Regions from separate parts of the Delftia sp. DS1230 genome, predicted to be linked through region 1. Evidence: predicted binding sites of a transcription regulator. Region 1 holds the regulator's gene; the other holds the start of a gene.
What was found. Region 1 encodes FNR, which switches genes on or off when oxygen is low (the NO sensors DNR and NnrR bind a similar motif). Its sites were predicted from a motif close to TTGATNNNNATCAA; they were not measured.
Positions count from the first base shown of each region.

Region 2: the regulator FNR is predicted to act here: its motif matches at 5,520-5,533, upstream of AAN986_RS01965 (hemerythrin domain-containing protein).

Region 1 covers NZ_CP157763.1:4,146,778-4,161,387, forward strand. The annotation lists gene AAN986_RS18680 (helical backbone metal receptor) at 1-264, opposite strand, end outside; gene AAN986_RS18685 (bifunctional adenosylcobinamide kinase/adenosylcobinamide-phosphate guanylyltransferase) at 261-854, opposite strand; gene AAN986_RS18690 (cobyrinate a,c-diamide synthase) at 854-2,251, opposite strand; gene AAN986_RS18695 (hypothetical protein) at 2,507-2,716, shown strand; gene AAN986_RS18700 (cell division protein ZapA) at 2,749-3,150, shown strand; gene AAN986_RS18705 (sulfite exporter TauE/SafE family protein) at 3,542-4,360, shown strand; gene AAN986_RS18710 (EAL domain-containing protein) at 4,324-6,810, opposite strand; gene AAN986_RS18715 (HD-GYP domain-containing protein) at 6,807-8,051, opposite strand; gene AAN986_RS18720 (sulfite exporter TauE/SafE family protein) at 8,225-8,950, opposite strand; gene hemN (oxygen-independent coproporphyrinogen III oxidase) at 8,956-10,338, opposite strand; gene fnr (fumarate/nitrate reduction transcriptional regulator Fnr) at 10,500-11,219, shown strand; gene AAN986_RS18735 (hypothetical protein) at 11,301-11,588, opposite strand; gene AAN986_RS18740 (FixH family protein) at 11,771-12,085, opposite strand; gene ccoG (cytochrome c oxidase accessory protein CcoG) at 12,143-13,597, opposite strand; gene ccoP (cytochrome-c oxidase, cbb3-type subunit III) at 13,675-14,592, opposite strand.
Region 2 covers NZ_CP157763.1:426,686-441,295, reverse strand. The annotation lists gene AAN986_RS01995 (choice-of-anchor Q domain-containing protein) at 1-1,368, shown strand, start outside; gene AAN986_RS01990 (molybdopterin-dependent oxidoreductase) at 1,365-2,009, shown strand; gene AAN986_RS01985 (hypothetical protein) at 2,373-2,690, shown strand; gene AAN986_RS01980 (dienelactone hydrolase family protein) at 2,691-3,383, opposite strand; gene AAN986_RS01975 (SDR family oxidoreductase) at 3,502-4,254, shown strand; gene AAN986_RS01970 (MarC family protein) at 4,268-4,915, shown strand; gene AAN986_RS01965 (hemerythrin domain-containing protein) at 4,959-5,459, opposite strand; gene AAN986_RS01960 (hypothetical protein) at 5,706-6,293, opposite strand; gene AAN986_RS01955 (CsbD family protein) at 6,438-6,656, opposite strand; gene AAN986_RS01950 (ABC-type transport auxiliary lipoprotein family protein) at 7,180-7,848, opposite strand; gene AAN986_RS01945 (MlaD family protein) at 7,862-8,824, opposite strand; gene AAN986_RS01940 (ATP-binding cassette domain-containing protein) at 9,024-9,827, opposite strand; gene AAN986_RS01935 (ABC transporter permease) at 9,827-10,957, opposite strand; gene AAN986_RS01930 (GMC family oxidoreductase N-terminal domain-containing protein) at 11,284-13,011, shown strand; gene AAN986_RS01925 (LysR family transcriptional regulator) at 13,008-13,931, opposite strand; gene AAN986_RS01920 (NAD(P)-dependent alcohol dehydrogenase) at 14,031-14,610, shown strand, end outside.

The DNA of each region.
Region 1 (14,610 bases):
GGGATCGATTCCGCCGCCCACCACGGGCAGGGTCTTCACATGGGCCGGCCAGTTCGAATAGCGGTCCACGCCGACCAGGCGCTGGCAGCCGCCCAGCGCGCACACGCTTTCGGTCAGCGAGGGCAGCAGGCTGACGATGCGCTGCGGCGGCTGTGGCAGCTCCACCGGAACGCCCCGCCCGTCCGTGACCCGGATGGCAGCCTGCGCCGCAGACAGCGCCAGTGCCAACGCCAGGCCCCACAGGGCGGGACACCATGGCCTCACGGCTGCGGGCCCTTGAGCGCCAACGGCAGGCCGGCGCACATCAGCGTGACGGTTTCGCAGCTTTGCGCCGCACGCTGGTTGAGCACACCCAGCGCATCGACGAAGGCGCGCACCTGCGATCCCAGCGGAATCACGCCCAGGCCGATCTCGTTGCCGACCAGGATCACCGGGCCGGGCGCGCCCTGCAAGGCGTCAAGAAAGGCCGCGCATTGGCCCGACCATCCACGCGCCAGTTCCTCGGAAGGCTGGGCCGGCATCATCCAGTTGGTCAGCCACAGCGTCAGGCAGTCCACCACCAGCAGGCGCTGCGGCGTGCTGTGCCGCGCAAGCATGGCGGCCAGATCCAGCGGCTCCTCAAGCGTGGCCATGCCGGGCACGCGCTCGGCGCGGTCGCGCCGGTGGCGGGCGATGCGCTCGCGCATTTCGTCGTCCCAGGGCTGGCCGGTGGCGATCAGCGCGGCCTCGCGGTCCGGTGCGCCATCGAGCCAGGCGCGCGCCAGCAATTCGGCGCGGCGCGACTTGCCGCTTTTCTGGCCACCCACAATGAGCTGGCTGCGGGGAAGCGAAACGGTGGAGATGGGCTCGGTCATCACGCGGTCCCCGGATGAATGTCGGCGCCCAGCAGCGCGGCCACGGCACGCGGCTGCGAGGCAAACCAGGCATGGAAATAGCTGGCATGCACGCTGCCGTGGCGGTACAGCGCCTCGCCCCGGTCGGGATGGGCGTCCTGTCCCGGACGGCTGCTGCGCCCGGCCTCGGTCATGGAAGTCTCCAGCCGGCTGTAGTGAAAGGTGTGGCCGCGCAGCAGGCCCCAGGGCGTGGGCAGCTGCAGCATGCCCAGTCCCGCCAGGCGCGGCTGCATGCAGGCATGGCCGGGCAACAGGCCCCAGAGGTCCGTGGTCCGGCCCGCGGTGTCGGTCAGTCGCTCGCACAGCGCCAGCATACCGCCGCACTCAGCCCAGACCGGGCGGCCGGCAGCCACGTGGCCGGCGATGTCGCCGCGCAGCGCGGCATTGGCGGCCAGAGCATCCAGGTGCAGCTCGGGATAGCCGCCGGGCAGCCACAGCGCATCGCAATCCGGCAGGCGCTCGCCGGCCAGCGGCGAGAAAAACGCCAGCCGCGCGCCCATGGCACGCAGGCAGTCGAGGTTGGCCGCATAGATGAAGCTGAAGGCCGCATCGCGCGCCACGGCCACGGTGCGGCCCGCCAGCCAGGGCTGCACCTGCTCGGTGCGTTCGGCAGGCAGCTCAAAATCCACGGACCAGTCCTGCCAGCTGGCGCCCTGCCCCGGCCCGGCCTGCCAGGGCAACTGGCCCAGCGGCGTAGCCTGCAGCGCATCGGCGGCCACGTCCAGGCGCACCAGCGCATCGTCCAGTTCATGTGCGGCGACCAGGCCCAGGTGTCTTTCGGGCAGCAGCGAGGCGGCGCCCTTGCCCTGCACGCGCGCCAGCGCGCCCAGCCACAGCGAGGGATCGCGCAGGCCGGCACGCAGCAGATCGGCATGGTGGGCGCTGCCCACGCGGTTGGCCAGCAGGCCGGCCCAGCGCAGGCCCGGCCGATAGTGCTGCAGGCCATGGGCCAGCGCGCCAAAGGTGCCGGCCATGCCCGAGGCGTCGATGACGGCCAGTACCGGCAGGCCCAGCCGCTCGGCCACATCGGCCGCGCAGGGCGTGCCGTCGAACAGCCCCATGACGCCTTCCACCAGGATGAGATCGGCCTCGCAGGCGGCTGCGTGCAGGCGTGCACGCATGTCGGACTCGCCCGTCATCCACAGGTCTACGCTGTGCACGGGCGCGCCGCTGGCCAGTTCATGCCAGTGCGGATCCAGGAAGTCGGGGCCGCACTTGAACACGCGCACGCGCCGGCCCTGGCGCGCATGCAGCCGCGCCAGCGCAGCCGTCAGCGTGGTCTTGCCCTGGCCCGAAGCCGTGGAAGTGATCAGCAGCGCCGGGCAGCGTGCCCCGCCCTGGCCAAGGTCAATGTTCATGTGTTCGCTCCGCGCGGCGCATTGTAGTGCGCGCCCGCACCGCGGCCGCAACCAATGCTTACGCAATACATCCCGCCGAAGCAGACGAGTCCTACAGATGGCGCTACGATTTTGTGAGACAGTCTGGCGCTCGCTCTCCAATACCCGAGCAAGGCGCTGACGTCAAGCCGTGTACGCCTGCCTGTTACCAGGTTTCCTCGGATACTTCCACGGAATGTGCTCACTTCGTTCGCACGTCCTACAATCTCAGCGTCTATGACCTCCCAGACTTCCCTCGACCACATTGCAGAGCGCGTGGAGCGCCTGCTGGTTCGCCACGAGGAACTGCAACGCACCAATGCGCTGCTCGCCGAGCAGGTGGCGGCCCTGACCCAGGAGCGTGATTCGCTGCGCTCGCGGCTCAACGCCGCCCGGGCCCGCGTCGATGCCCTGATCGAGCGCCTGCCCTCCAACCAGGGGGCCTGACCCCTTCGCAACCGCCGACGCCCCGAACGCCCATGAAGCAGATCGAAGTGCAAATCCTGCAGCAAAGCTATGTGCTGACCTGCCCCGATGGCCAGGAAGAGCGTCTGCTCGAAGCCGTGCGCCGTGTGGACACGGCCATGACCCGCATCCGCGACAGCGGCAAGGTCCGCTCCCGCGAGCGCGTGGCCGTGCTGTCCGCGCTGAACATGGCCTTCGACGTGCTGGACCGCGAAGCCCAGGAAAGCGCCATGGCCACGGCCCAGGCCGAGATGCAGTCCCTGCATGACGAGGCCGCTTCCCAGCACAACGCCCCATCCCAGCCGCCCGAGCCCAGCCCCGAGGAACTGGCCGAGCGTGCGCGCCAGCAGGCCCTTGCCGAGCAACTGGTGCTGCGCCTGGACCAGGCCCTGGAGGGCGATGCGCGGCTGATCTGAGCCTGGGCCGCCGCTGCCTTTCCTTGCCCCGCACGACAGCCTCTTCGGAGGCTGTTTTCATTGCATCGCCCATGTCAATGAAAAGCCCATGCCGTTCAAAGAACTTGATCGCGGGCCTGATCAACGGCCTTAGAATGGAGGCGTCTGCAAACCCGCCGGGCTTTATAGTTCCTTGGACCAATGCTCTATGAGCCCGGGCTTGGTACATTGCCATTCGAGCGTGATCGTCTCGCGTCAGATGAACCCAACGTCTGGCTGCCCTTGCCCCCCTGAACCCCGGTTCAGGATGACGGCCCGGTGGTCTTTGCAGACACCTGATTCCAACCCGGCGCACCTCCACGGTGCGCCGGGTTTTTTGTTGCCCGCCCCTCCACTACCGATCTGCCGCCGCATGCCTGATCTGCTGTTTCTCGAACTGGCCCTGCTGGGCCTGTGCTCCGGTTTCCTGGCCGGCCTGCTGGGAGTGGGCGGCGGCATGGTGCTTGTGCCGTTTCTGACCTACTTTCTCGACAAGCGCGGGGTCGGCCCGGACCTGTCCGTGAAGATGGCGATCGCCACGGCCATGGCCACCATCGTGTTCACCTCGATCTCCAGCCTGCGCGCCCACCACGGTCGCGGCGCCGTGCGCTGGGACATCGTGCGCAGCCTGGCGCCGGGCATCATCACGGGCGGGCTGCTGGCCAGCCTGGGAGTCTTCGCACTGCTGCGCGGCAAGTACCTGGCGCTGTTCTTTGGCGTGTTCATCGGCTACATGGCGCTGCGCATGCTGCGCAGCAACAGCCAGCCCACGGCCACGCGCGCCCTGCCGGGGCCGCTGGGGCTGTACGGCGCGGGTACGGGCCTGGGCTTCATCTCGGGGCTGGTGGGGGCAGGCGGGGCCTTCATCAGCGTGCCCTTCATGATGCGCTGCTCGGTGCCCATGCACATGGCCGTGGGCACCAGCGCGGCGCTGGGCTTTCCGATTGCCGTGGTGAATGCGGCAGGCCTGATCTTCACAGGCGCGGGTGACGCGGGGCGCCCCGAATACTCGCTGGGCTACCTGTGGCTGCCGGCCCTGCTGGCACTGGCCTGCTGCAGCGTGCTGACCGCACCGCTGGGCGCGCGGGCCGCGCACCGGCTGCCCGTGGCCCAGCTCAAGCGGATCTTCGCCACGCTGCTGTTCGGCTTGGCGGCCTACATGCTCTGGAAGGGCTTGAGCGCGGGCAGCTGAGCGCTTGCCACCTGGGCCATTCTCTGCCGGTAGGCGATGGCGCCGATGCCGGCGCGCTGGGCCTGCAGGCATTCGCCGAATTGCTCGCGCGGCAGGCCCGGCGCGCACAGAAAGCCCTGGAAGTAGTGGCCCTGCATGCGGTGGATGGCCGTCAGTTGCTCGTGCGTTTCCACGCCCTCGGCCACGATCTCCACGCCCAGCGCCAGACCCAGGCTGATGATGGCGCCGACGATGGCCTGGTCGCCCTCGTCGCTGGGCAGGCCGCGCACGAAGCTCTGGTCGATCTTGATCTTGGAGATGGGCAGCTTCTTCAGGTAGGCCAGGTTGGAGTAGCCGGTGCCGAAGTCATCAATCACCATGCCCACACCCAGATCGGCGATCTGGCATACGCGCAGCGCCATGTCCTGTGCATCTTGCAGCAGGATGCTTTCGGTCAGCTCCAGCTCCAGCAGATGGGGCTCCAGGCCGTAGCGGCGCAGCAGCTCGGTCACGCGCTCGACAAAGCCCGACTGGCGAAATTCCAGCGCCGAGACATTGACCGACACCTTGATCGGCATGCCCTGCTTCTGCCAGCGCGCAGCCTCCTGCACCGCCTGCTCCATGACCCAGGCGCCCAGCGTGACGATGTAGCCCGACTCCTCGGCCAGCGGAATGAAGACACCGGGCGAGACCACGCCGAATTCGGGGTCGGTCCAGCGCAGCAGCGCCTCGGCCGCGACGATGCGGTCGCTGTCGATGTGCACCTGGGGCTGGAAGTACACGGCCATGCGGCCATGCTCCAGCGCCTGGCGCATGGCATGCTCCAGCTTCATGCGCGACAGCAGGCCCGCGCTCATTTGCGGCTGGTAGAAGCTGAAATGGCCCCGGCCCCGCTCCTTGACGCGGTACATGGCCGTGTCGGCCTGGCGGATCAGCTCGTCCAGCGTGAGGCCATCGGCCGGGTACTGGGCCACGCCGATGCTGCACTGCACGGAAAAACCCAGGCCGTCGAGCAGGAAGGGCCGCTCCATCTCCTGCAGGATGCGCTTGGCCACCGCGGCAGCCAGCTCGGCGTTGCAGCCGTGCAGGTAGAGCACGAACTCGTCGCCGCCCAGGCGGCACAGGATGTCTACCGGCCGCATGCAGTCGCTCAGGCGCTGTGCGACCAGCTTGAGCACTCGGTCGCCGAACTGGTGGCCCAGCGAGTCGTTGATGATCTTGAAGCGGTCCAGGTCGATGAACAGGATGCTGAACACCGTGCCGCCTGCGCGTGCGGCCTCGATGGCCGCATCCACGCGCTCCGTGAGATTGAGCCGGTTGGGCAGGCCGGTGAGCGCGTCGCTGTAGGCCAGCTGTTCGATGCGCTGCTGTGCCACGCGCTGCTGGGTGAGGTCGCGCATGAAGCCGATGCTCTGCACCACGTCGCCCTGCGCATTGCGCAGCGGCACCCAGGACAGGCGCACGGCGCAGCGCGCACCGCCGGCCTGGCGCAACCACAGGTCGCCCTCCCAGAAGCCGCCTTGATGCCACTGTATGCGGGCCAGGTCGCCCAGCGTGTCGGATGGGTCTTCGGTGGCTTCGAACAGCGATTCCACCGTGCGGCCCTGCACGGGCATGCCGCCCAGCAAGCGTTCGCAGGCCGGGTTGGTGCGTGCCACGTCCATGTGGCCATCGGCGATGAAGATGCCGTCCAGGCTGGACTCGAAGACCCGCGCAGCCAGCTCCAGGCCCGCCTGGGTCTGGACCTCGGCCGTGATGTCGCGGAAGGAGAAAATGCGCCCCATGGGCAGGCCCCGGCGCAGCTGGGGCACGGCGCGGCGCTCCAGGATGCGGCCGTCGCGCAGGTCCAGTACGTCGGACGCTTCCATCAGGGGCTGGGCCGACAGCAGCTTCAACTGCTGCGCGTAGGACTCGGCATCGCGCACCTGGCCGGCCAGGTGATCGAGGATGGCCGCGTCGTTGCGGCGCACCAGCAACGCCTCGGGAATGCCCCAGAGCGTGGCGAATCGGTGGTTGAAGGCGCGGATGCGGCCATCGGGATCGCACACCAGGATGGCGTCGGCGGCCGACTCCAGCGTGGCGCGCAACTCGCCCAGCAGGCTTTCGAATTCGGCCTCGTGCAGCGCCTGCTCGCGCCGGTCCAGCATGCTGACCAGGAGCACCTCGCCGTCGAGCGCGCGCACGCGCATCTCCACGGGCGCCAGCTGGCCGTCGGCACGGCGCACCTCGGAAATGAACTGGGCGCCGGCCTGCCAGTTGAAAGGGTCGCTCCAGAACGCCTGCTGCTGCGGCGTGGCGGCCAGCACCTGCACGGGCAATCCCACGGCGGCATCGGTCTCATAGCCGGTGACGGATTCGCTGGCGGCGTTGGCGCGCAGCACCTTCAGGCTGCGGGCATCGATCAGCCACAGCGCCTCCTGCAGTGCATCGAGCAGGCGGGGCCAGGCGCGGTTGAGCGCTTGCTTGTTCAAGACGCCACCTTCGGCGGATCCAATTCCACCGCCCGTTCAAAGTAATAGCAGACACGCCGGCGCGGCGACAGATAGTCCAGCGCGTCGCGCGGCAACTGCGCAGGAGCCACGCCCCGGCGTATGCCCAGCGCGGGAAACAGCTCCAGCGCCAGCACGGGCGCCTGGGCGGCCGGCACGCTGGCGTCATGGACCATCACCGAAGGCTTGAGCGGCCGTGATGCATTGACGGACATGACCATGGCATGGCGCCCATCGGTCAGCTCCACCACCGAGCCCGGCGGGAACACGCCCATCATGCGGATGAAGCCATTGAGCACGGGCGCGGCGAACTTGTCGCGCAGCCGGCTGAACAGCATGGACAGCGCCTCGTGCGGCGTGTGCGGCGTCTGCGCATCGCCGGGATTGCACAGGCGGTCATAGGTGTTGACCAGGGCCAGGATCTGGCCCGTGAGCTCCATGTCCTCGGCCACCAGGCTCAGCGGGAATCCCGTGCCGTCGGCCCATTCATGGTGCTGTGCGATGGCGGTGGTGACCTGGGCCGACAGGCCCATGCGCATGGCGATGGCCACCGATTCACCCACATGGCGCTCGTAGCGGTCGCGCAGCGCGTCGGGCACGGAAGACTCCAGGGCCAGGCCGTGCATGCCCTCGGCGCCGGCCACCGGCTTGCCGGCATCGTGCAGCAGCGCCGCCAGACCCAGGTCGCGCAGCAGCGCAGCCTCCAGGCCCAGGGCCCGGCCCAGCAGCAGGCCGAGCACGGTCACGTTGACGGCATGCACGCTCTGGTTGCTGCCCACGCCATCGGACAGGAGGTGAATCGCCACGTCCTGCGGGCCGGCCAGTTCGGCCAGGCAGCCGTCGACCAGGGCTTCGGTGGGCATGCGCGCCTGCTCGGGCGCGCTGGCAAGGGTGGTTTCGATGGCCACATAGCCACGCTCCACCTTCTGAAAGCGCGCATTGCAGTCCTCCAGCCGGCCGCGCCAGTTGGGCACGGACAGCAGCAGCGGCGCTGCGGGTGCAGGTTCCTCGGCGGGTTCGGCTGCGGCGGCCGCCACAGCGGGCAGCGGCTGCGGCGGCGGAGTGCGCACCTCGGCCGGCCAGGCGTCGCTTTTGTGCGGAACGCAGCGCACCGCCTCCAGGCCCAGGGATTTCAGGGTCTGGATCTGTGCGCTGGAGGTGATCTTGAAGCTGCTGACCGGAAAGGGATGGTTCAGCCATCCAACATCGAGCTGGACAAACATGCCCGGACGGAGGTCTCGGATATCGATGAGGACGGAATGGTTCACGCGCGGCAACGGCCCCGAGGCTGAAGGAATCGGCAAATGTAAGCCGATGATTCGGGCATTATCTCCAGTTCTGAGGGCCTTGCAGGCAATCCGCGACCCTCAGGACCAAGTCTGTCCCCCGCTGTTGTTCATCGGCACCAGAGACTGGGCTTGTAGATCAGGTCCATCCACAGCGCCCACACGGCCACGCCCACCAGCATCAGGCCGGCCAGCCGCGTGCCCCATTCGGCACGCAGGCCGTTCAGGCGCTGGCGGCCCAGCCGCCACAGCCAGGGGCCGGCCACCAGCCACAGCCCGCTGCCCACGCCAAAGGCCGCCATGGCCGATGCGCCCTGCAAGGGGCCACCGCTGAGCGCGGCGACCAGCACGGCCGAATACAGCAGTCCGCAGGGCATGAGCGCCCAGGCATAGCCCGCCGCCAGCGTGCCGCCAGGGGCGGACACCCAGGGCTGCACGCGCCGCCAGGCGGCGCGGCCCGCAGACTCCAGCCAGGCGGGCTGGCGGGCCTGCACCATCATGGCCAGGCCCCAGGCCATCACGGCGACATGGGTCAGCGTCCAGAACGGCTGCAGCGCCGTGGTCTGGCTGGTGAGCCAGGACAGGCTTTCCATGGCCAGCGCCGAGGCAGCGCCCAGGCTGGCATAGCCGGCCAGCCGCCCGCCATGGAACAGCGCCGTGCGCAGCCACAGCCGGCTTTGCAGTCCATGGACGGCGACCACCTGCCCACCACCCTGTACCGTGCCCTGCCCCGCCCCGCCCGTGACCACGCCGCAGGGCGCGGCGCACATGGCAAGGCAATGGGGCCCGCCGACGAGCCCCATGATCAAAGCGGTCCAGAGCAGCGACAACAGCATGGGGCCTAGATGATCCTCGAAAACCGCGCCCGGTTCTTGTCGGCCTGCAGATATCGGTCAAACAGCATGGCCACGCCACGCACGAAGTACCAGCCCATGGGCGTGACCTGGAATCCCTCGTCGCTGATCTGCACCAGCCCCTTGGCCTGCAGGTCCTGAAGCGCCGCCAGCTCGGGGGCGAAGTACTCGCGAAAGCCCAGCAGCCAGGCCTGCTCCATGGGCTCGAACAGCACGGCGCCCTGGCACATGATGGCCATGATGACGGCGCGCCGCACCAGATCATCGCGCGACAGTGCCAGGCCGCGCACCACGGGCAGGTGGCCGGCGTCGATGGCGTCGTAGTACTCCTCCAGCGTCTTGGCGTTCTGGCTGTAGCTGGCCCCCACCTTGCCGATGGCCGACACGCCCAGCGCAATCAGGTCGCAGTCGGGCTGGGTGCTGTAGCCCTGGAAGTTGCGATGCAGCCGGCCCTGGCGCTTGGCCACGGCCAGCGCGTCCTCGGGCAAGGCGAAGTGGTCCATGCCCACGTAGACATAGCCGCCCTCCATGAAGGCCGCGATGGAGCGCGAGAGCATGGCCAGCTTGTCGGCGCCCTGGGGCAGGTCCTCGGCCGCGATGCGCCGCTGCGGCTTGAAGCGCTCGGGCAGGTGGGCATAGGCATAGAGCGCGATGCGGTCGGGCCGCAGCGCATTGACCTGGGCCAGCGTGCGCTCGAAGGACTCGGGCGTCTGCTTGGGCAGGCCGTAGATCAGGTCCACGTTGATGGAGGCAAAGCCCAGCTGCCGTGCGGCCGCCACCAGCGCGAACACCTGCTCGGCCGGCTGCACGCGGTGCACGGCGATCTGCACCTGTTCGTCGAAGTCCTGCACGCCGAAGCTTAGGCGGTTGAAGCCCAGCTCCTTGAGCACGGCCAGGCGTTCGACGCTGACGGTGCGCGGATCGACCTCGATGGAGTATTCGCCGCCCGGCTCCAGCTTGAAATGCTCGCGCAGCAGGGCCATCAGCGTGCGCAGCTCATCGTCCGAGAAGAAGGTGGGCGTGCCGCCGCCCAGGTGCAGCTGGCTGACGGCCTGGCCCTTGCCGCAATGGGCCGTGTGCAAGGCCATCTCGCGCGCCAGGTAGTCCAGGTAGACGGCAGCGCGATCGTGGTGGCGCGTCACGATCTTGTTGCAGGCGCAGTAATAGCACAGCGACTCGCAGAACGGCACATGCACATACAGCGACAAAGGCATGGCCCGCGCTGCGGTACTCGATTTGCGGTGCTCAAGTGCCAGGATATAGTCTTCAGCACCGAAAGCCTCCACGAAACGATCGGCCGTGGGGAACGAGGTGTATCGGGGCCCCGGTACGTCGAAGCGACGCAGCAGCTCTGGGGTGACAGCGGTCATGGGTTTTTTCCTCTAATGTCGTCCACTGTGCCGCAGCCCATTGGCCGCGTCCTTGACTCATATCAAGAGTTGTTCGCGGCAGTGCTGCGACAATTTGATCCAACTCATCGCCATCCACGAGGTCACCGCCGGCGCACTGCTGCGCCGCTGATGTTTACTCCATGAACCTTCAGACCATCAAAGCATCCTGTTCCAATTGCAACCTGCGCGAGCTGTGCATGCCCATGGGCCTGGATGCCGAGCAGATGCAGCGCATCGACGACATCGTGGCCACGCGCCGCAAGGTCAAGCGCGGCGGCCTGCTGTTTCGCAACGGTGAGTCCTTCACCTCGCTGTACGCCATCCGCACGGGCTTCTTCAAGACCTGCGTGGCCACCGAGGACGGGCGCGACCAGGTCACGGGCTTTCAGATGGCCGGCGAGATCATCGGCCTGGATGGCATCGTCAACGACCACCACACCTGCGATGCGGTCGCGCTGGAAGACGCCGAGGTCTGCGTCATGCCCTTCGACAAGCTGGAGGACCTGTCGCGCGAGGTCACGGCCCTGCAAAACCATGTGCACAAGGTCATGAGCCGCGAGATCGTGCGCGAGCATGGCGTGATGCTGCTGCTGGGCAGCATGCGCGCCGAGGAGCGGCTGGCCGCCTTCGTGCTCAACCTGGTGCAGCGCCTGCACGCCCGGGGCTTTTCCAAGTCGGAACTGGTGCTGCGCATGACGCGCGAGGAAATCGGCAGCTACCTGGGCCTGAAGCTGGAGACGGTGAGCCGCACCTTCTCGAAGTTTGCCGAGGAAAACATCATCGAGGTGCGCCAGCGCCATCTGCGCATCCTGGACACGGACGCGCTCAAGCGCATCGTCAACAGCCAGCAGTGCCAGTGAGGCCGCAAGGCCCCGCCCACCGGCAATGAACAGGGCCCGCGATCGCGGGCCTTGTTCATTGCCATTGCAGTGCACGCAGGTTCAATCGCGCCCCAGGCCCTGCATGGCCAGATTTGGGTCCGGCTCGGAGACCACGCCGTCGTTGAGATCGTGCGTGGAGCGTCCCAGCATGGTGGTCATGAGGCTGGACAGCATGGTCACGCCCCAGAAGGCGAAGAAGGCCAGCGTGTAGATTCCCTGCCGCGACCAGCCCAGGTCGCCGAGCCAGTGCAGCTCCAGCGGGTCCACGAAGGCGAATACCAGCATCTCCATCACGGCGGCGGCCAGAAAGGCCGGCCAGGCAATCCACATCCAGCGTTGGGCCAACATCAGCGATCTCCTTGAGCTGTCGAGGGGTGGCTTTCATTGTGCGCGCCGCCCTCGCACCGTGCCAAGCCCTGCGCACCCTGCACTGCCTGTAGGAAACCCTTGGCCCTCGCGCATGCTGGAGATGCCATCCACCATACAAAAAAGGCCGCGACTGCGGCCTTGTGCACGGCATTTTCCTGCGTTCAGCGGTCCGTGGGATGGTCCTGCGCGGGCGTGGCCGCGTGGTTGCGGCCGGTGACCGCGGGCGCCAGGCTCTTGGGCACTTCGCGCACGCCATCGGCACGCTCGTTGATGGTGATGCCATTGCGGTAATAGTCAGGATCGATCACGGGATCGGCGCCATTGATCGCAATGACGGCCGTGACCACGCCGGCCACCACGACGGCGGCCGGGCCGGCCACCACGAGCCAGACATGGGCGAACTTCCACCAGGGCTTGCCGGCGTCCGGATGCGAAGGGGCCGTGGCGGGCGCGGAGACTGCGGGACTGGAAGACATGGATAACCTCTTTCTTTCAAACAGCCGGCGCAGCCTGGGCGGCGCCGGCCAGACATATCACCGGGGCACCAGGAAGACGGCCTTTTCGGACGCGCGTCCCGCGCCTGAATGCACGGCATCGATATCGAAGAATACGGTGTGCGAGCCCGGCTCGGCGGAACCGTAGGGAATCTGCAGCCGCGCCGCAATGCCGCGCGTCTCGGCCGGGCCGACCTCGACCTCCTGCTCGGACGCCAGCTCCAGCCCGTCGAGGCCATGGGCGCTGATGCGGTAGCGCTGGGCCTGCTCGGTGGCATTCATGATCTGCAGGCGGTAGACATTTTCCAGCTTGCCGCCCGCGACGATGCGCGACAGCGACGCCCGGTCGCGTATCACGTCGACCTTGACCGACTGGCGCAGCGCCAGGCTCACGATCATGGCCATGCTCAGGCCGATCAGCACGGCCGAGTAGACCAGCACGCGCGGACGGAAGATGCGGCGCAGCACCTGGGCCCGCCGCCACAGGCCGGCCATGGCGTTCTGCGTGGTCAGCCGGATGAGGCCGCGCGGATACTCCATCTTGTCCATGATGGAATTGCAGGCGTCTATGCACAGACCGCAGCCTATGCATTCGTACTGCAGGCCGTTGCGGATGTCGATGCCCACGGGGCAGACCTGCACGCACATCTTGCAGTCGATACAGTCGCCCAGGCCCTGGGCCTTGTAGTCCACCTTCTTGGTGCGCGGCGCGCGCGGCTCGCCCCGGCCCGTGTCGTAGCTGACGATCATGGTGTCGCGGTCGAACATGGCGCTCTGAAAGCGCGCATAGGGGCACATGTACTTGCAGACCTGCTCGCGCATGTAGCCGGCGTTGCCATAGGTGGCGAAGCCGTAGAACAGCACCCAGAAGACCTGCCAGCTGCCCTGCAGCGCCAGCAGCTCGCCGCCCAGCTCGCGGATGGGCACGAAGTAGCCCACGAAGGTGAAGCCGGTCCACAGGGCAATGGCAATCCACAGCAACTGCTTGAGCGACTTCTTCCAGAGCTTTTCAAAAGTCCAGCCGTTCTTGTCCAGGCGCATGCGCGCGCTGCGGTCGCCCTCGACCTTGCGCTCCACCCACATGAAGATTTCGGTGTAGACCGTCTGCGGGCAGGAAAAGCCGCACCACAGGCGACCGGCCACGGCCGTGAACAGGAACAGCGCCAGCGCCGAGATGATCAGCAGGCCCGCCAGGTAGATGAAATCCTGCGGGTACAGCACCAGCCCGAACAGGTAAAAGCGCCGCGCACCCAGGTCGAACAGCACCATCTGGCGCTGCCCCCATTCCAGCCAGGGCAGGCCATAGAAAACCAGTTGGGTGAGAAACACCAGAGCCCATCGCCAGCGTGCGAAGACACCGCTGATGGAGCGCGGGTAGACCTTCTTCTCGGACTCGAACATCGACACCAGCTGGCCCGGGTCCGGGTCGGCAGGCGTGATCGGAATGACTTTGCGGGGAGGCTTCCCGGCATCATCCCCGTTCTCGGGCTTCATGGTGGGTTCCTTGGTTTTTTGGAATATCTGAAAACTCAAAAGGCAAAAAGGCGGCGCCGCAGCGCCGCCCCCTGTCCTTATTGACGGACTGCGCCGTCTTTGTGCGACATGCCCCAGACATAGGAGGCAAGCACCGCGATCTGCGCCTCGGTCAGCTTGTCCTTCTGGGCAGGCATCTCGTTGTGCTTGCCGTTGTTGATCATGGCCGTGATGGCGGCCTCGCCCCAGCCGTGCAGCCAGATGTCATCGGTCAGGTTGGGCGCGCCCAGGGCCTGGTTGCCCTTGCCGTCCATGCCATGGCAGGCGGCGCAGGCCGTGAACTTGGACTTGCCCAGCGAAGCCTTGAGCGAGTCGTGCGGGCTGCCCGACAGGCTCAGCACATAGTGCGAGAGGTTGCGCACATCATCGGGCGTGCCGACGGCAGCGGCCATGGGCGGCATGATGCCGATGCGGCCCGCCGTGATGGTTTCCCTGATCTTGTCGGGCGTGCCGCCATGCAGCCAGTCGCCATCGGTCAGGTTGGGGAAGCTCTTGCCGCCGCGTGCATCCGAGCCGTGGCACTGCGCGCAGTTGTTCATGAACAGGCGCTCGCCGATGGCCATGGCCTGGGGGTCCTTGGCCATGTCTTCGGTGCTCATGCTCGTGAACTTGGCGTACAGCGGCTCCAGGTCCGCGCGGGCCTTGGCCATCTCGTTTTCATAGGCGCCCAGCTGCGTCCAGCCCAGCTTGCCCGCGAACGAGCCCAGGCCCGGATAGGCCGCCAGGTAGGCGAAGCCGAACACCGAGGTGATGATGAACAGCCACATCCACCACTTGGGCATGGGGTTGTTCAGCTCGCGCAGGTCCTCGTCCCAGACGTGGCCCGTGGTGTTGTCGGCCGAGGGGACCACCTTCTTGCGTGCGGTGAGATACAGCAGCAGCAGGCAGCCGATGATGCCGCCCAGCGTGATCGCCGTGACATAGATCGACCAGAAGTTGTTTACGAAATCGCTCATGGGAAGTTCTCGTTCTGG
Region 2 (14,610 bases), 2.6 Mb from region 1:
GGCAACATCAGCTGCACCCGCAGCGGCGCCTCGCTGGAAATGCAGGCCAGCATTGCCCAGGACAGCGTGTTCGAGCCGCCCACCAAACAGCCCGCTGGCAGGGACGTGGTGCTGGACCTGCGCAATGGCGGCACCAGCGATGCCAGCGGCAGCAACAATCTGCTGGGCCTGGCGCAGGCCCTGAACAATGCCGACATCAGCGCCCTGGCCTTCACCACGGGCAACCCGCAGCTCGGCCCCCTGGCCAGCCACGGCGGCCCCACCCAGACCATGTTGAACAGCACCGGCAGCCCGGCACTGGACGGGGTGGCCTGCACGGCCGCACCTGGCACGGACCAGCGCGGGGTGGTCAGGCCCCAGGGTGCACGGTGCGACATCGGCGCCGTGGAGGCGAACGTCTTCCAGGCGGCATTGACCGTGCTGGCCAGCGGCGCGGGCGGCGTATCGGCGCAGGCCTCCCCGCCTGCGGCCACGGGTGCCGTACAGGACTGCGGCCGCCCAGGCGGCCTGTGCCAGGCCGGCTATGGCTACTTCGAAGGCGCGCCCACCCTGGTGACCCTGGCCGCCACGCCCGACGCTGGCCATGCCTTTGCCGCCTGGAGCGGCGCCTGCAGTGGAAGCACGCCCACCTGCAGCGTCACCATCGATGCAGCCAGGAGCGTGCAGGCCAGCTTCACGGCCTTCAGCGTCACGGCAAGCCTGCCCTCCGGCACCTACGGCACGGCCTACAGCCAGCCGCTGGCGCCCGTGCCCAGCGGCGGCGTGGGGCCGTTCAGCTACAGCGTGAGCGGTTTGCCCGCAGGCTTCAGCCAGGCCGCCGGCACCCTCTCGGCCCCAGCCACGCAGGCGGCAGGCAGCTACAGCTTCACGCTGACTGCCACCGATGCCAACGGCGCCACCACCGAACCCGCAGCCGTGACCGTGGTGATCGGCCCGGCGGCCACCAGCGCCCACCTGTCGGCCTCCCCCGCTGCGCCAGGCCCTGGCCAGAGCGTGACTTTCAGCGCCCAGGTCACGCTGCCTGCCGGCGCCAGCGGCACGGTGGATTTCTTGAACGGAACGCAGGTGCTGTGCGCCAGAGTTGCGGTGACTGGCGGGCAGGCCAGCTGCAGCGTGCCCCGGCTACCACCGGGCACGGCCACGGTGCAGGCGCGCTATGTGCCCGGTGATGGCAATACCTCCGGCTCGGACAGCAACACCGTGACCGTCACGACAGCCGCTGCGGCGCCCATTCCAGCGCTGGGCGCCGGGGGGCTTGCGCTGCTGGGCCTGCTGACCGCAGCGGGCGCGGCGTTGTCGCGCAGGATGGGCACTTCACGGAAAATCGGCGCTGGCACATCGCCACGCACCCCCAGGAGTTCCCCATGACCGCATCCGCAAGCCGGAGCCCGCTTTCACGCCGCAGCCTGCTGGCCGCCAGCGCAGCCACCGGCCTGGCCCTGTGCGAAAGCGCCCTGGCCGCCCCCGCCGCCCCCGGAAAAAGCACCGAAGCCGCCGTGCTCACCATCAGCGGCCCCGGCGTGCGCGGCAACCGGGGGCCGCTGGACCCGGTGGCCGACCTGCTGCTGAAAAACCATGGCCTGGCCTTCGACTCGGCCTGGACCACAGGGGCCGGTGCGCTGGAGCGCCTGCCCACGGTGGAGATCACACCCCATATCGAATACGACGGCCAGCCCCACCGGCTGCGCGGCCCTCTGCTGGCCACCGTGCTGCAGGCGGCCGGAGTGGACAGCGCCGCCGCAGCGGCCAAGGGCCAATGGATCACCCTGCAGGCCATCGACGGCTACCGCGCCCAGCTGCCGCTGGCCCAGGCCCTGCAATGGAGCATGCTGCTGGCCACGCACATGGACGGCCGGCGCCTGGGCCTGGGCGGCCTGGGCCCGCAATGGGCCATGTACGACGCCGACCGCATTGCCGATCTGGCCGGCAAGCCCCTGAAGGAACGCTTTGCGCAGGCGCCCTGGGGGCTGTACCACATGGGGCTGCACGCGCAGCAGCCGCAGGGCTGACCCCAAGGCTGCGCATGGTTCCGTTTCGGCGGGGCTGTGCAGGACCTCCGCAAGGGGGTGCCGGCTCCTTTGCCCGGCCCGCCAACCTGCACAGCCCTGCCACCCGTTGGCGGCGGCAAGCTCAGCATAGCGTTGACCACATTGCAACCCGGCCTGCGGCGCGCATTTGGAGTACCATTTCGCGATCCCTTCGGGGATACGGGCTTGGCGGCCCGGAACAACGTAGGCGCAGCAGCCGCACGCCTTTTTCACGAGGCAGCGGCTTTTTCATCTTCCCGGTGCTGCGCCGGGCACGGTTCCGTTTTTGGCGGGGCTGTGCGGGACCTCCGCTAGGGGGTGCCAGTTCATGCCAAAGGAGCCGCCATGTCTGACCTCGATGCACTCAGCGGAGCACACGCCTCCCCGCCTTTCTTCTCTTCCCCGCAAGTGCCGAGGGAAGAGATCAGCCTGTACTACCCCATTTCCGAATACGAGGTCTATCGCCTCAAGGACTGCATGCACCAGATGGGCCTGGTGATCGACCTGTGCTGCATGGCCGGCCCAGACCAACAACTGAACGACCTGGGCGGGCTGATGAGCTTCCTGACCGCGCAGCAGCGCGCGCTGCGGGGCACGCTGCAAACCGTGCAGGCGCGCAAGGCGACGCCGGGGCCGGCATGTGATCCGGACCCCGGGGGTTGATCAAGCCAGGTGCTGGTCGAAGAAGGCCAGCGTGCGGTCGCGCGCCTGCAGGGCGCTGGCCTCGTCGTAGGCGCTGCGCTGGTCGCAGTTGAAGCCGTGGTCTGCGTCGTACAGGTGCACCTGCACATGCTTTTGCGCCTGGGCGAAGGCCTGCACGGCGTCCACGGGAATGTGCGCATCGCGCCGGCCGAAGTGGGCAATCACGGGGCACAGCGGCTCGCGGCCCATCTCCAGCGGCGTGGTCATGCCGCCGCCGTAGTAGCAGGCCGCAGCCGACAGGCTGGGCAGGTTGCAGGCCGCGCGCCAGGCCCACAGGCCGCCCCAGCAAAAGCCCACGATGCCCACCTTGCCGCCGGGCACCAGCGTGGCGGCATGGGCGATGGCGGCCTCGATCTCGGGCAGCACGCCGGGCTGGGGCAGCGCCTCGGCGGCGGATTTCAGCGCCATGCCCTTGGCACGGTCGGCGTCGCCGTAGCCCAGGTCCACACCCGGCTCCACACGCGTGAACAGTGACGGCGCCACGGCCACATAGCCCCGCGCCGCAAGCCGGTCGGTCACGGCGCGGATATGGGCGTTGACGCCGAAGATCTCCTGCAGCACGACGATGGCACCGCGCGCGGGCACGTCGGGGCGGGCCACCCAGGCCGGCGAAGACGTGCCATCCAATGAAGTCAACTGCACAAAACTGCCCATGTCCGCGTTCCTTTCTGTCTGAGAACCTGTTGTGATTTCCCGGTGGGCGGACGCGCCCCGCAATGCTGTAATGGCGGCGGGCCGGCCCGTGCGGCAATTCTTTCACAGGAGACATTCGATGGAACGAAAAGTCGTGCTCATCACCGGCGGCAGCCGCGGCATAGGCGCCGCAACGGCACGCATGGCAGCGCACCGGGGCTGGGACGTGGTGATCAGCTACCAGCACCAGCGCGATGCGGCCGAGGCCGTGGTGGCCGACGTGCAACTGGCCGGCACCCGCGCGCTGGCCGTGCAGGCCGATGTGGGCGACGAAGCCGAGGTGCTGGCCCTGTTCGGTGCGGTGGATGCGCAGTTCGGCCGGCTGGATGCCCTGGTCAACAACGCCGGTGTGGTGGACCGCGCGCAGACCGTGGCCGAGATGAGCGTGCAGCGGCTGGAGCGCATGTTCCGCGTCAATACCATCGGCAGCTTCATCTGCGCGCGCGAGGCCGTGCGGCGCATGAGCACCCGCCACGGCGGACGGGGTGGCGCCATCGTGAACGTCTCCAGCATCGCTTCGCGGCTGGGCGCACCGGGCCAGTACGTGGACTATGCGGCCGCCAAGGGCGCGTTGGACGTGATGACGCTGGGCCTGTCCAAGGAAGTCGCCGCCCAGGGCATACGCGTGAACGCCGTGCGGCCCGGCTTGATAGAGACCGACATCCACGCCAGCGGCGGACAGCCCGACCGCGTCGAGCGCCTGGCGCCCAACGTGCCCATGCAGCGCGGCGGCAGGGCCGAGGAGGTGGCCGACGCCATCCTCTGGCTGATGTCCGACGGCTCGCACTACACCACGGGCAGCCTGGTCGATATCTCGGGCGGCAACCTCTAGCTCCAAGGCAACCATGGACCTCAAACCGCTGATCACTTTGGTGGCCATCATCAACCCGCTGGCCATCGTCCCCTTCTTCATCCACTACACCGAGGGATTCAGCGCCCAGCAGCGCCAGCAGACCATTCGCACGGCGGCGCTGGCCTCGTTCTGCGTGATCGCGGCCTGCGCCATCATCGGGCTGCAGGTGCTGGACTTCTTCAACATCTCGCTGCAGAGCTTCCAGGTGGGCGGCGGCCTGCTGCTGCTGATCAGCGCGATGAACATGCTCAACGCCCGCCCGGCCGAGGAACGGCCCAACGCGCCCACGCTGGCGGCAGGCGCGGAAAAGGCCGCCATGGGCAACAGCATTGCCGTGGTGCCGCTGACGATTCCGCTGCTGACAGGGCCGGCCTCCATGTCCACCGTGGTGATCTATGCCGACCAGGCACGCACCATCTGGCAGCACCTGGCGCTGGTGGGCTATGGCGTGGTGGTGGCCCTGGTAGTGATGGTCTGCTTTTCGCTGGCCGACCCGATTGCGCGCGTGCTGGGCAAGACCGGCATCAACGTGATGACGCGCCTCATGGGCCTGATCCTCGCGGCCCTGGCCGTGGAGGTGATGGCGGGCGGGCTGGTGAAGATCTTCCCCATCCTGGCATCGCCCGCGATCGTGCCCTGAGCGGGCTGGCTGACTGGTGGCCTTACTGCCGGCGCAGATCGGTTCAGGCCGGCACGGCCCGCGCGCGGTCGGCGCTGCCGTCGCAGGCACCGCCGCAGCCCGTGATGGGCTGCTCGGGCAAGGCCTCAGGGTGCGCCAGGGAGCCCGTGGCGGGATCGAAGCCCGCGCTGCGCAGATGCAGGGCCAGCGCCGCATCCATGGTCTGCGCATGGTGCACGAACCAGGCCGCCAGCTCGCCCGCCATGCTGCGGATCACGGCCAGATCCCCCGCTGCCGCCTTGGCCGCCCCCTCGCGCATCACCTGCAGCACCACCTTGTGCTGCAGGCTGTGGCAGTTGGTGCTGGTGAACCGCGTGGACTGCATCCAGCGGTCTTCCTGGTCGAAGTGCACTTGCGTATGCGCGATCAACTCATCCCAGCGCACGCACAGCTGCGCATCATCGGCCGCCTCCACCTCGGCCAGCAGCAGCACGAACTCCTGGTGCACCTCGTCCATGGCCGGCAATTCCAATGCCAGCGCTCCGCTCCATTCCAGCACGGCCATATGCTTCTCCTGCCTTCATCATGAAAGACTGCAGCTTAGGAACAGCACCGCCCAACCCGTTTGACCCACATCAGCCAACCCGAAAACAGCAAAGCCCCGCGAGCGGGGCTTGGTCAAGGCGGATAAAACTGGCGCGCCCCAACATCAGGGACGCCAAGCAAGAGCCGCCTCGCGGCGAGGGCGTCGTACCCCTCCCCCGCGAAGCGGGTAGAGAGGGGGAAGCGGCGTCAGCCGCTCAGGGGGAGCTTACTGTCCATATTTACGCTTGGCATCCGCCACGCAGGCATCCTTGGCGTCACCGCTCATGGTGTCGCAACGGGCCTTGGCAGCCTTGTAGTCGGCTTCGCGGGTTTCCTCGGCAGCGTCCTTGCGGGTCTCGGCCACGTTAGCGGCCTTGGCGGCAGAGTTGGCGGCAGGTTCGGCCTGGGCCTTGTTCACCTTGGCGGCTTCGACGGCACGCACATGGGCAGCCTTGGCATCCTTCACGCAGACGTCCTTGGCGTCGCCCTTGAGGTCATCGCACTTTTCCTTGGCGATGTCGTAGTCCGCATCAGCCTTGGCCTTGAGTGCCTTTTCGCTGTTCTTGGGCGAAGGATTGCGGCGCGATTCCAGTTCAGCCTTGGCGACGTTTTCCTGGCCCTTGGCCTGCTTCTCGCAGACGTCCTTGGCGTTGTCCTTGAGCGGCTTGCACTGTTCCTTGGCAGCCTTGTAGTCGGCCTCGATCTGGTTCTTGGCGGCCGTGTGCTCGGCATTGGTCATGGCCATGGCGCCGGAGGCCATCAGGCCCAGGGCGACGGCGGACAGCATGTGGCGAAAGCGTTGCGGTGTTTGCATGATGGAACTCCTTGTATTTGTACTGAACCGGCCCTTGGTGCCTGCGGCGGCGGGCCATTGGTGCGTGCCCTCAGGCACGCTGGCTGTCGGGGAGCGGGTGGTGGCGCCGGCCAGGGCATCCGCCACCCGCGGGGTCCACCCTCGTCAGTCTTCGAAGCGGAAGTCGGGGTTGCGCTTTTGCCAGTCGGTCAGCTGCTTTTCGGCAGCGTCGCGGGCCAGGCCCTGGCGCTCCTGCAGCTTGCCCAGGAATTGCTCGCGCTTGCCGGCGATCACGTCCAGATCGTCATCGGTGAGCTTGCCCCATTGCTCACGGATCTTGCCGGTGAATTGCTTCCAGTTGCCCTTGATGCGGTCTTCATTCATGGCTTGTTCCTTTCAGTGATGTTGAAGTCGTGCCGTGCAATCAGGCCTTGTTTTTTCAAAGCCGCGATCTGCATCAGCGACGGTTTCACTGTAAAAAACCTGCGCGCCGCGCGCCGTAGTCTGGACCTAGTGTTGACGGTCGTCCCAGGGGCAGCCGAGACGGTGGGATCGGGACTACAGCCCCTGACGGACGCGCGGGAAGCGCTGGGTCAGGCGCGGCCCGCCCCTGCCCTGAGTACCCAGCCTTTTCCCCGTATGTCCGCACCTGCGCCGTGGCGGTTGCGGGGTTGCAAGCCTGCCGAAGGACAGGCTTGCTTCGTGATCTGACCTTTCTTGGCGAATCAAGAAAAGGGCAGTCGGCTGCCGGGCCGAGACCCGGCCTCGAAAAGCAACCATCCGGCAGGGGCAGAAAAAGTCCACTTGCTTGCAGAGCCAGTTGCCGAAAACAAAAAACGGCCAGCGGATGCAATGCACCCACCAGCCGTTCTCAAGAGAATGGATGGGCTGGAAATCCAGCAGCAGCTCAGTGCCCCTGCTGCCCCAGCCACGCATCGATCTGCGCAATGGCCGCATCCGTGGCCTTGGCCAGGGCCTGGGCGCCGCCCGCCGCATCGCCCGAAGCTGCAGGACTGCGCACCTCGAACACCTTCTGTCCGAGCAGGCGGTCCACGGCACCGCTTTGCTCGACCAGGGTGGCGCGCAGGCGCACCACGCCGGCACTGGAGCCGGGCGCGTCAAAGACCTGGCTGAACTCTTCGATGTCCACGCGCAGCAGCGTGGGCACGGCGCCTTGCAGGCGCGGCTGGGCCACGCTTTCGCTGCTGGCCAGCACGGGGCGCTGCAGGCCCAGCTGGCTGCGCAGGCGCTGCTGCAGCAGCAGTGCAGGAGGCTGGCTCCAGCGCGCCAGCTGGTAGGGGCGCAGTTCCTGGCCGTTGGCATAGGCCAGGCGGTAGAACATGGCCGTGCTGCCGTCGGACAGGGCGGGGGCCTCCACATCGGCCAGCGCCAGCGGCGTGCGTGCCTGCGGGGCTGCGGATGTGGCGGACTGCGCGGGCGTGGACAGCGGCGCCAGGCCGAAGTCATAGCGCGCGGGCTGGGCGGGGGGCTGCGGCAGGGCCGAGCAGCCGGCCAGCAGGATCAGGGCGGCGGCCAGTCCAGCGCTGGCCACGGCGGTCTTGCGAGATGGGGACATGCGGGTTCCTCGGTCAGGGCTGGGTGGCTGCAGACGGGGCGACGAAGCCGGGCTCGCCCGGCCCCGGACGGGCCTGGCCCGGCCCGTAGATCACGGCCTGCGGGTTGTCGCTGAAGCGGCTGGCCGCCGTGCCCATCTGGCGCGCGGCGCGCGAGACATCATCGGCCGCTCGGTTGGCGTGCGGCACCGTGCTGCGGCCCAGCGAATCGGCCATGCGGGTCAGTGCGCGCGTGCTCTGGGCGATCTGCTCCAGCGGCCCGTCCTGCGCGTTCACGCGGCGCACGGTCTGCTGCAGCTCGGACGCCACGGCGGCGGCTCCGTTGCTGGCCTTCTCCAGCGACTGCAGGGTGTTGTGGGCGTCGGCGGCGAGCTGCGGCACCTGGGTGGACAGCGTGCGGTCCAGGTTCTGCGTGAGCTGCTGCACGCCTGCGGCAGCGGCCGCAATGTTCTCCAGCGCCTGGCTCACGCGCTTTTGGTTGTCGGTGTCCAGCATGTCGCTGAGGCGGCGCGAGATTTCATCGGCGCGCTCCAGCAGCACCTGCCCCTGGTCGGCCAGCATGCTCAACGGCGAAGAGCGCAGCGGCAGGCGCGGCAGGCCGCTGGGGCCCGGGGGCAGTTGGGGCTGGGGCTGGTCCGCATCATCGAGCTGCACATGGGCCAGGCCCGTGACGCCCTGGTAGCCCAGCACGGCGAACGTGGTGGGCGTGATGGGCGTGTTCACACCGATGGCGATGCGGATCAGCACATTGCCATTGGTCTGCGGATCGAACCCGATCCGCGTGACCTTGCCCACGGCCACGCCCTTGTAGCGCACGGCCGCCTGGGCCTGCAGGCCGCTGATGCCATCCTTGGTGGACAGCTCGTACTCGTTGTACTGCCGCGTATCGCGCGTCAGCCAGATCGCCAGCCCCGCCAGCAGGGCCGCCACGACCAGCACGAAAATGCCGGCCGCCATGGCATGTGATTTGTTTTCCATATCAATGGTCCATAACGTTAGCCCAGCAAACAAGGCATGGGGCCGCGGCCCCCAGACAATTCACAACTCAGGGCGAGGCCTTCAAAACCGGCGTGCCCGAAGGCGAGGGACACCGGGCAAGGGCCGCCCCGCCGCGAGGGTGTCGTCCCCCCCCGCAAAGCGAGAGGGGGGAAGGCGCGAAGCGACTCAGGGGGGCTTCTCATACCGTGCTCATCGCGCGCCTGCCGCGCTCGCCCTGGAAGAAATGCTCGATGAACGGATGCTTGAACTCGGCCACCTCGCGCGGCGGGCCGCTGACCAGCACCTTCTTCTCGGCCAGCACGGCCACGCGCGAGGACAGTGCGAACAGCGTGTCCAGATCGTGCGTGACCATGATGACGGTCAGGCCCAGCTCGGCACGCAGCTCGCGCAGCAGTTCGCAGAATTCGTCGGAGCTGGTGGGGTCCAGGCCGGCCGTGGGCTCGTCGAGCAGCAGCAGGGGCGGGTCCATGATCAGCGCCCGCGCCAGCGCCACGCGCTTGATCATGCCGCCCGAGAGATCGGCCGGCATGCGCGAGGCATGCTCGGGCTTGAGGCCCACCATCTGCAGCTTGACCAGGGCCGCGTCGCGCACCAGTTCGTCGGGCAGCGTGCCCTGCTCGCGCAGCGCGAAGGCCACGTTGTCCAGCACGCTGAAGGCCGAGTACAGCGCCCCGTGCTGGAACAGCATGCCCACGCGGCTGGCAGCGCCCTCGCGGCCCATTTCGCTGGCCGGGCGGCCCAGCACTTCGACACGGCCCTTGGTGGGCTCCAGCAGCCCCAGCATCTGGCGCAGCAGCACGGTCTTGCCCGTGCCCGAGCCGCCGACGATGGACAGCATCTCGCCGCGCTGCACATCCAGGTCCAGGTCCTGGTGCACGGCAAAGGCGTTCTCGCCTTCGCCGAACACGCTCCACAGCCCGGCGATGCGCACGATGGGCTCGTCGGCTGCGGGCGTGGAGGAGGTTTCGGTGTCCATGGCCATCAGATTCCGACATCTTTGAAAAGGATTGCGAAGATCGCATCCACCACGATGACCATGGTGATGGCCGACACCACCGAGGCCGTCGTGCCCTTGCCCAGGCTCTGCGTATTGGGCTCCACGCGCAGGCCCCAGTGGCAGCCGATCAGGGCGATGAGGGCGCCGAAGACCACGGACTTGCCCATGGCGATCCAGAGGTTGCCGATCTTCACGGCGGCAGGCAGCGCCTCGGCAAAGTAGGCGCCCGTGACGCCCATGGTCAGGTCGGCGGCCAGCATGCCGCCGGCCAGCGCGGCCAGCGTGGTCCACAGCGAGACCAGCGGCATGGCAATGGCCAGCGCCAGCGCACGCGGCAGCACCAGGCGAAAGCCGTGCGGTATGCCCATGACCTGCATGGCGTCCAGCTCTTCGGTGACGCGCATCACGCCGATCTGGGCGGTGATGGCCGAGCCCGTGCGGCCCGCCACCAAGATGGCCGCCAGCAGCGGGCCCAGCTCGCGGATCAGCGAGATGCCCAGGATGTTGACGATGAAGGATTCCGCCCCGAACTGGCGCAGCTGCAGCGCCATCAGGTAGGCCAGCACCACGCCGATCAGAAAGCCCACCAGGGCCGTGATGGGCAGGGCCGTGGCGCCCATGGAGTAGAGGTGGCCGGAAATGTCGCGCCAGGGCCCCCGGTGCGGGGCACGCGCAAAGCGCACCAGGTCGATCAGCAACTGGCCGATGAGCCGCGTCAGCTGTGCGAAATGGCCACAGGCGTTGATGACCAGGCAGCCCAGGCTGTCGATGTGCTCCAGCAGGCTCAGGCGCGGGGCCGGCGGTGCAGGCTCCTTGGAAAAACGGGCCACGCGGTCGAGCATGGCGCGCTGCGCGTCGCTGGCCGCCAGGCGCGCGGGCAGGCGACGGCCCCAGTGGTTCCACAGCAGTTGCGCGCCCACGTGGTCCAGCCAGTCCAGCCCTTGCAGGTTCCAGCCCAGGTCATCGCCCTTGGCGTCGGCCAGCTGTGCACGCAGCCTGCGCCATTGCGCCCGCCGGCCCAGCTCGGCCGCGCCCCAGGAGCCGGTCAGCAACGCCCATTGGCCGTCGTTGTCACGGCGCAGGCTGCATTGGGGGGGATTGTTGAGGGCAGACAAGTGCAGGAAGTCCTTGGGGGTTGCGAAGGCGAGGCCGAGGCGCGTGGGCAGGCACGGTGACACGCCCGCCAAGACCGCAGGATAACCGAGCGGCGCGGCCCGCAGATTGCCCCGCAACGCCGTGTGCGCGACGGCTTTGCCCTACGCGTGCAATTTTTATCAAAAAACCAGCGGGACCGCCATCGCTGCTGCATGCGCTGCTGCGAAAAAAGGAGTCCAGCGCGCTTTCCCTCTCGACAGTGCGCATGCCGTCCGCACAATGGGCCGAAGCACCAACCCCGGCTCCCAAGGACGTTCCGGCCCGCAGCGGACGCCCGCCCATCTCCATGAGCAATACCACCTTCGACTACATCGTCATCGGCGCCGGCACGGCAGGCGCCCTCCTGGCCAACAGGCTCTCGCGCGACGGCCGCAGCCGCGTGCTGCTGATCGAGGCGGGCGCCAAGGACGACTACCACTGGATCCACATCCCCGTGGGCTACCTGTACTGCATCGGCAATCCGCGCACCGACTGGCTGTACCAGACCGAACCCGACGAAGGGCTCAACGGCCGCAGCCTGCGCTATCCGCGCGGCAAGACGCTGGGCGGCTGCTCCAGCATCAACGGCATGATCTACATGCGCGGCCAGGCCCGCGACTACGACGGCTGGGCCGAGCTGACCGGCGACGACGCCTGGCGCTGGGACCAGGTGCTGCCGGCCTTTCGCCAGCATGAAAGCCATTGGCGGCTGGACGCCGGGGGCAACGCCGATTCGCGCTTTCGCGCCCTGCACGGCGGCACGGGCACAGGCGGCAGCGGCGAATGGCGCGTGGAGCGGCAGCGCCTGCGCTGGGACATCCTGGACGCCTTTGCCGAAGCCGCCCAGCAGGCCGGCATTCCGGCCACCGAGGACTTCAACGGCGGCAGCAACGAGGGGGTGGGCTACTTCGAGGTCAACCAAAAGGGCGGCCTGCGCTGGAACACCGCCAAGGCCTTCCTGCGGCCCACCTGCTATGGCCGCCCCAACTTCGAGCTGTGGACCCATGCCCAGGTCAGCCGGCTGCTGTTCGAGCCGTTGCCCGCCGGCGGCCTGCGCTGCAGCGGCGCCCAGGTCTGGACCGGCTCGGAAATGGTCGATGTGCAGGCCAGCCAGGAGGTCCTGCTGTGCGCGGGCGCCGTCAACTCCCCGCAGATCCTGCAGCTGTCGGGCATAGGCCCGGGGGCGCTGCTGCAAGGCCACGGCATCGCCGTGCGCCACGACCTGCCCGGCGTGGGCGAGAACCTGCAGGACCATCTGCAGATCCGCTCGGTCTACAAGATCAAGGGGGCGCGCACGCTCAACACCATGGCCAATTCGCTGTGGGGCAAGGCCGGCATCGGCCTGGAGTACCTGCTGCGCCGCAGCGGCCCCATGAGCATGGCGCCCTCGCAGCTGGGCGCCTTCACGCGCAGCAGCCCGCAGCAGGCGCACCCCAATATCCAGTACCACGTGCAGCCGCTGTCGCTGGACGCCTTCGGCGAGCCGCTGCACGGTTTTCCAGCCTTCACGGCCAGCGTCTGCAACCTCAACCCCACCAGCCGGGGCACGGTACGCATCCGCAGCGGGGACTTCCGCCAGGCGCCTGCCATTGCGCCGCACTACCTGTCCACGCCCGAGGACCGGCAGGTGGCCGCCGACAGCCTGCGCGTGACGCGGCGCATCGTCAGCCAGAGCGCGCTGGCGCGCTTTGCCCCCGAGGAATGGAAGCCCGGCGTGCAATACCAGAGCGACGAGGACCTGGCCCGCCTGGCCGGCGACATTGCCACCACCATCTTCCACCCCGTGGGAACCACGCGAATGGGCCGTGCCGACGACCCCATGGCCGTGCTCGACAGCCGCCTGCGCGTGCGCGGCGTACAGGGCCTGCGCGTGATCGATGCAGGCGCCATGCCGCGCATCACCAGCGGCAACACCAACAGCCCGACGCTGATGATGGCGGAGAAGGCCGCCGGCTGGATTCTTGCGGACAGGCAGGGCCGGGGCCAGGAGCCGGCACGGCAGAGCACGGAACCGGCCGTTGCGCTGGCCGCCTAGGACTGCTCCTGCAGCAGCGGCGGAATCGCCGCCAGCAGCGCATCGATGGTCACGCGCAGCCGGTAGGGCAGAAAGCGCGTGCGCGGCCACAGCACATGCAGGGGAATGCGCGCGGCCGGCACGTCGGGCAGCAGGCGCACCAGCGCCCCGCTGTCCAGCGCACTGCGCACCCGCCACAGCGGCATGTGGGCCAGGCCCGCGCCCTGCAGCGTGGCCGTGGCGATGGTTTCTATGTCGTCAAAGCCCAGCGCCGGTTCCAGCACGGGCGCGGCCAGCGATCCATCCTCACCGGCCAGCCCCCAGGGGGCGGCGCGGCCGCTGCGCATATAGGCAATACAGCGATGCCCGGCCAGGTCGGCCACGCTGCGCGGCGCGCCATGGACCTGCAGATAGGCGGGTGATGCGCACAGCACCATGGTTTGCATGCCAAGGCGCCGCGCAACCAGCCAGTCGCTGTCAGACAGTTCCCCGCTGCGTATGGCCAGGTCGATGCCGTCATCGGCGAAGTCCAGCTGGCGGTCGGTGAAGCTGGCCTCGATGCGCAGGCGCGGATGCAGCTGCGCCAGCTCCAGCAGCAAGGGAGCCACGTGGTGGCGGCCGAAGACCACGGGTGCGCTGATGCGCAGCCGGCCCACCACTTCCCGCCGCCCGGCTTCCAGCATGTGCCGGGCGGCATCCAGGTCCTCCAGCGCCTGCGCGCAGCGCTCGTAGAACATCTGGCCGTCCTCGGTCAGCCCCAGGCTGCGCGTGGTGCGCACGAACAGCCGCGCGCCCAGGCGCTCTTCCAGCCGCGCCACGGCCTTGCCAACAGCCGAGCGCGTAAGGCCCAGGCGCTCGGCCGCCTGGGCGAAGCTGCCAGCCTCGGCCGAGGCGACGAAAGCGCTGACGCCTGCCAGCCTGTCATTTGCAATTGGTTCCATAAATTCTACAAACCATAGCCTCAATTGAATCAATGCAATTATGGAGGAATCAATAGACTGAAGTCCTGTTTGATATCTGCCTCGAAAGGACCGCCTTCCATGACCGTGCCTGCGTCTTCCCCATTCATGCAGCAATGGCAACTGCCCGCCCTGGGCCATGAAAACCTGCAGCTGGTGCAAGTTCCCATTCCCGAGCCCGGGCAGGGCCAGGTACTGGTGCGCGTGCATGCGGCATCGCTGAACTACCGCGATCTGCTGGTCCTGCGCGACGGCATGGGCATGGGGCCGGCCCTGCCCCTGGTGCCCGGCTCGGACATGGCTGGCGAGGTGGTCGCCATCGGCCCGGGCGTCGCGGAGTTCGCGGTTGGCGACGCCGTGATCAGCACCTTCTTCTGCGGCTGGCAGGACGGCGTGCAGCCGCGCACCAGCCTGCCGCTGGGCTCGCCCGGGCCGGGCATGCTGTCGGAATACGTGGTGCTGGGCGAAGACAACCTGGTCGCCGCGCCCCGTCAGCTGGACTTTGCGCAGGCCAGCACCCTGACGTGCGCGGGCGCAACCGCCTGGTTCGCGCTGGCCGAGTCCGCGCCCACGCGGCCCGGGGACACCGTGGTCATCATGGGCACGGGCGGCGTGGCGCTGTTCGCCATGCAGATCGCCCATGCCCAGGGTGCGCGCGTGG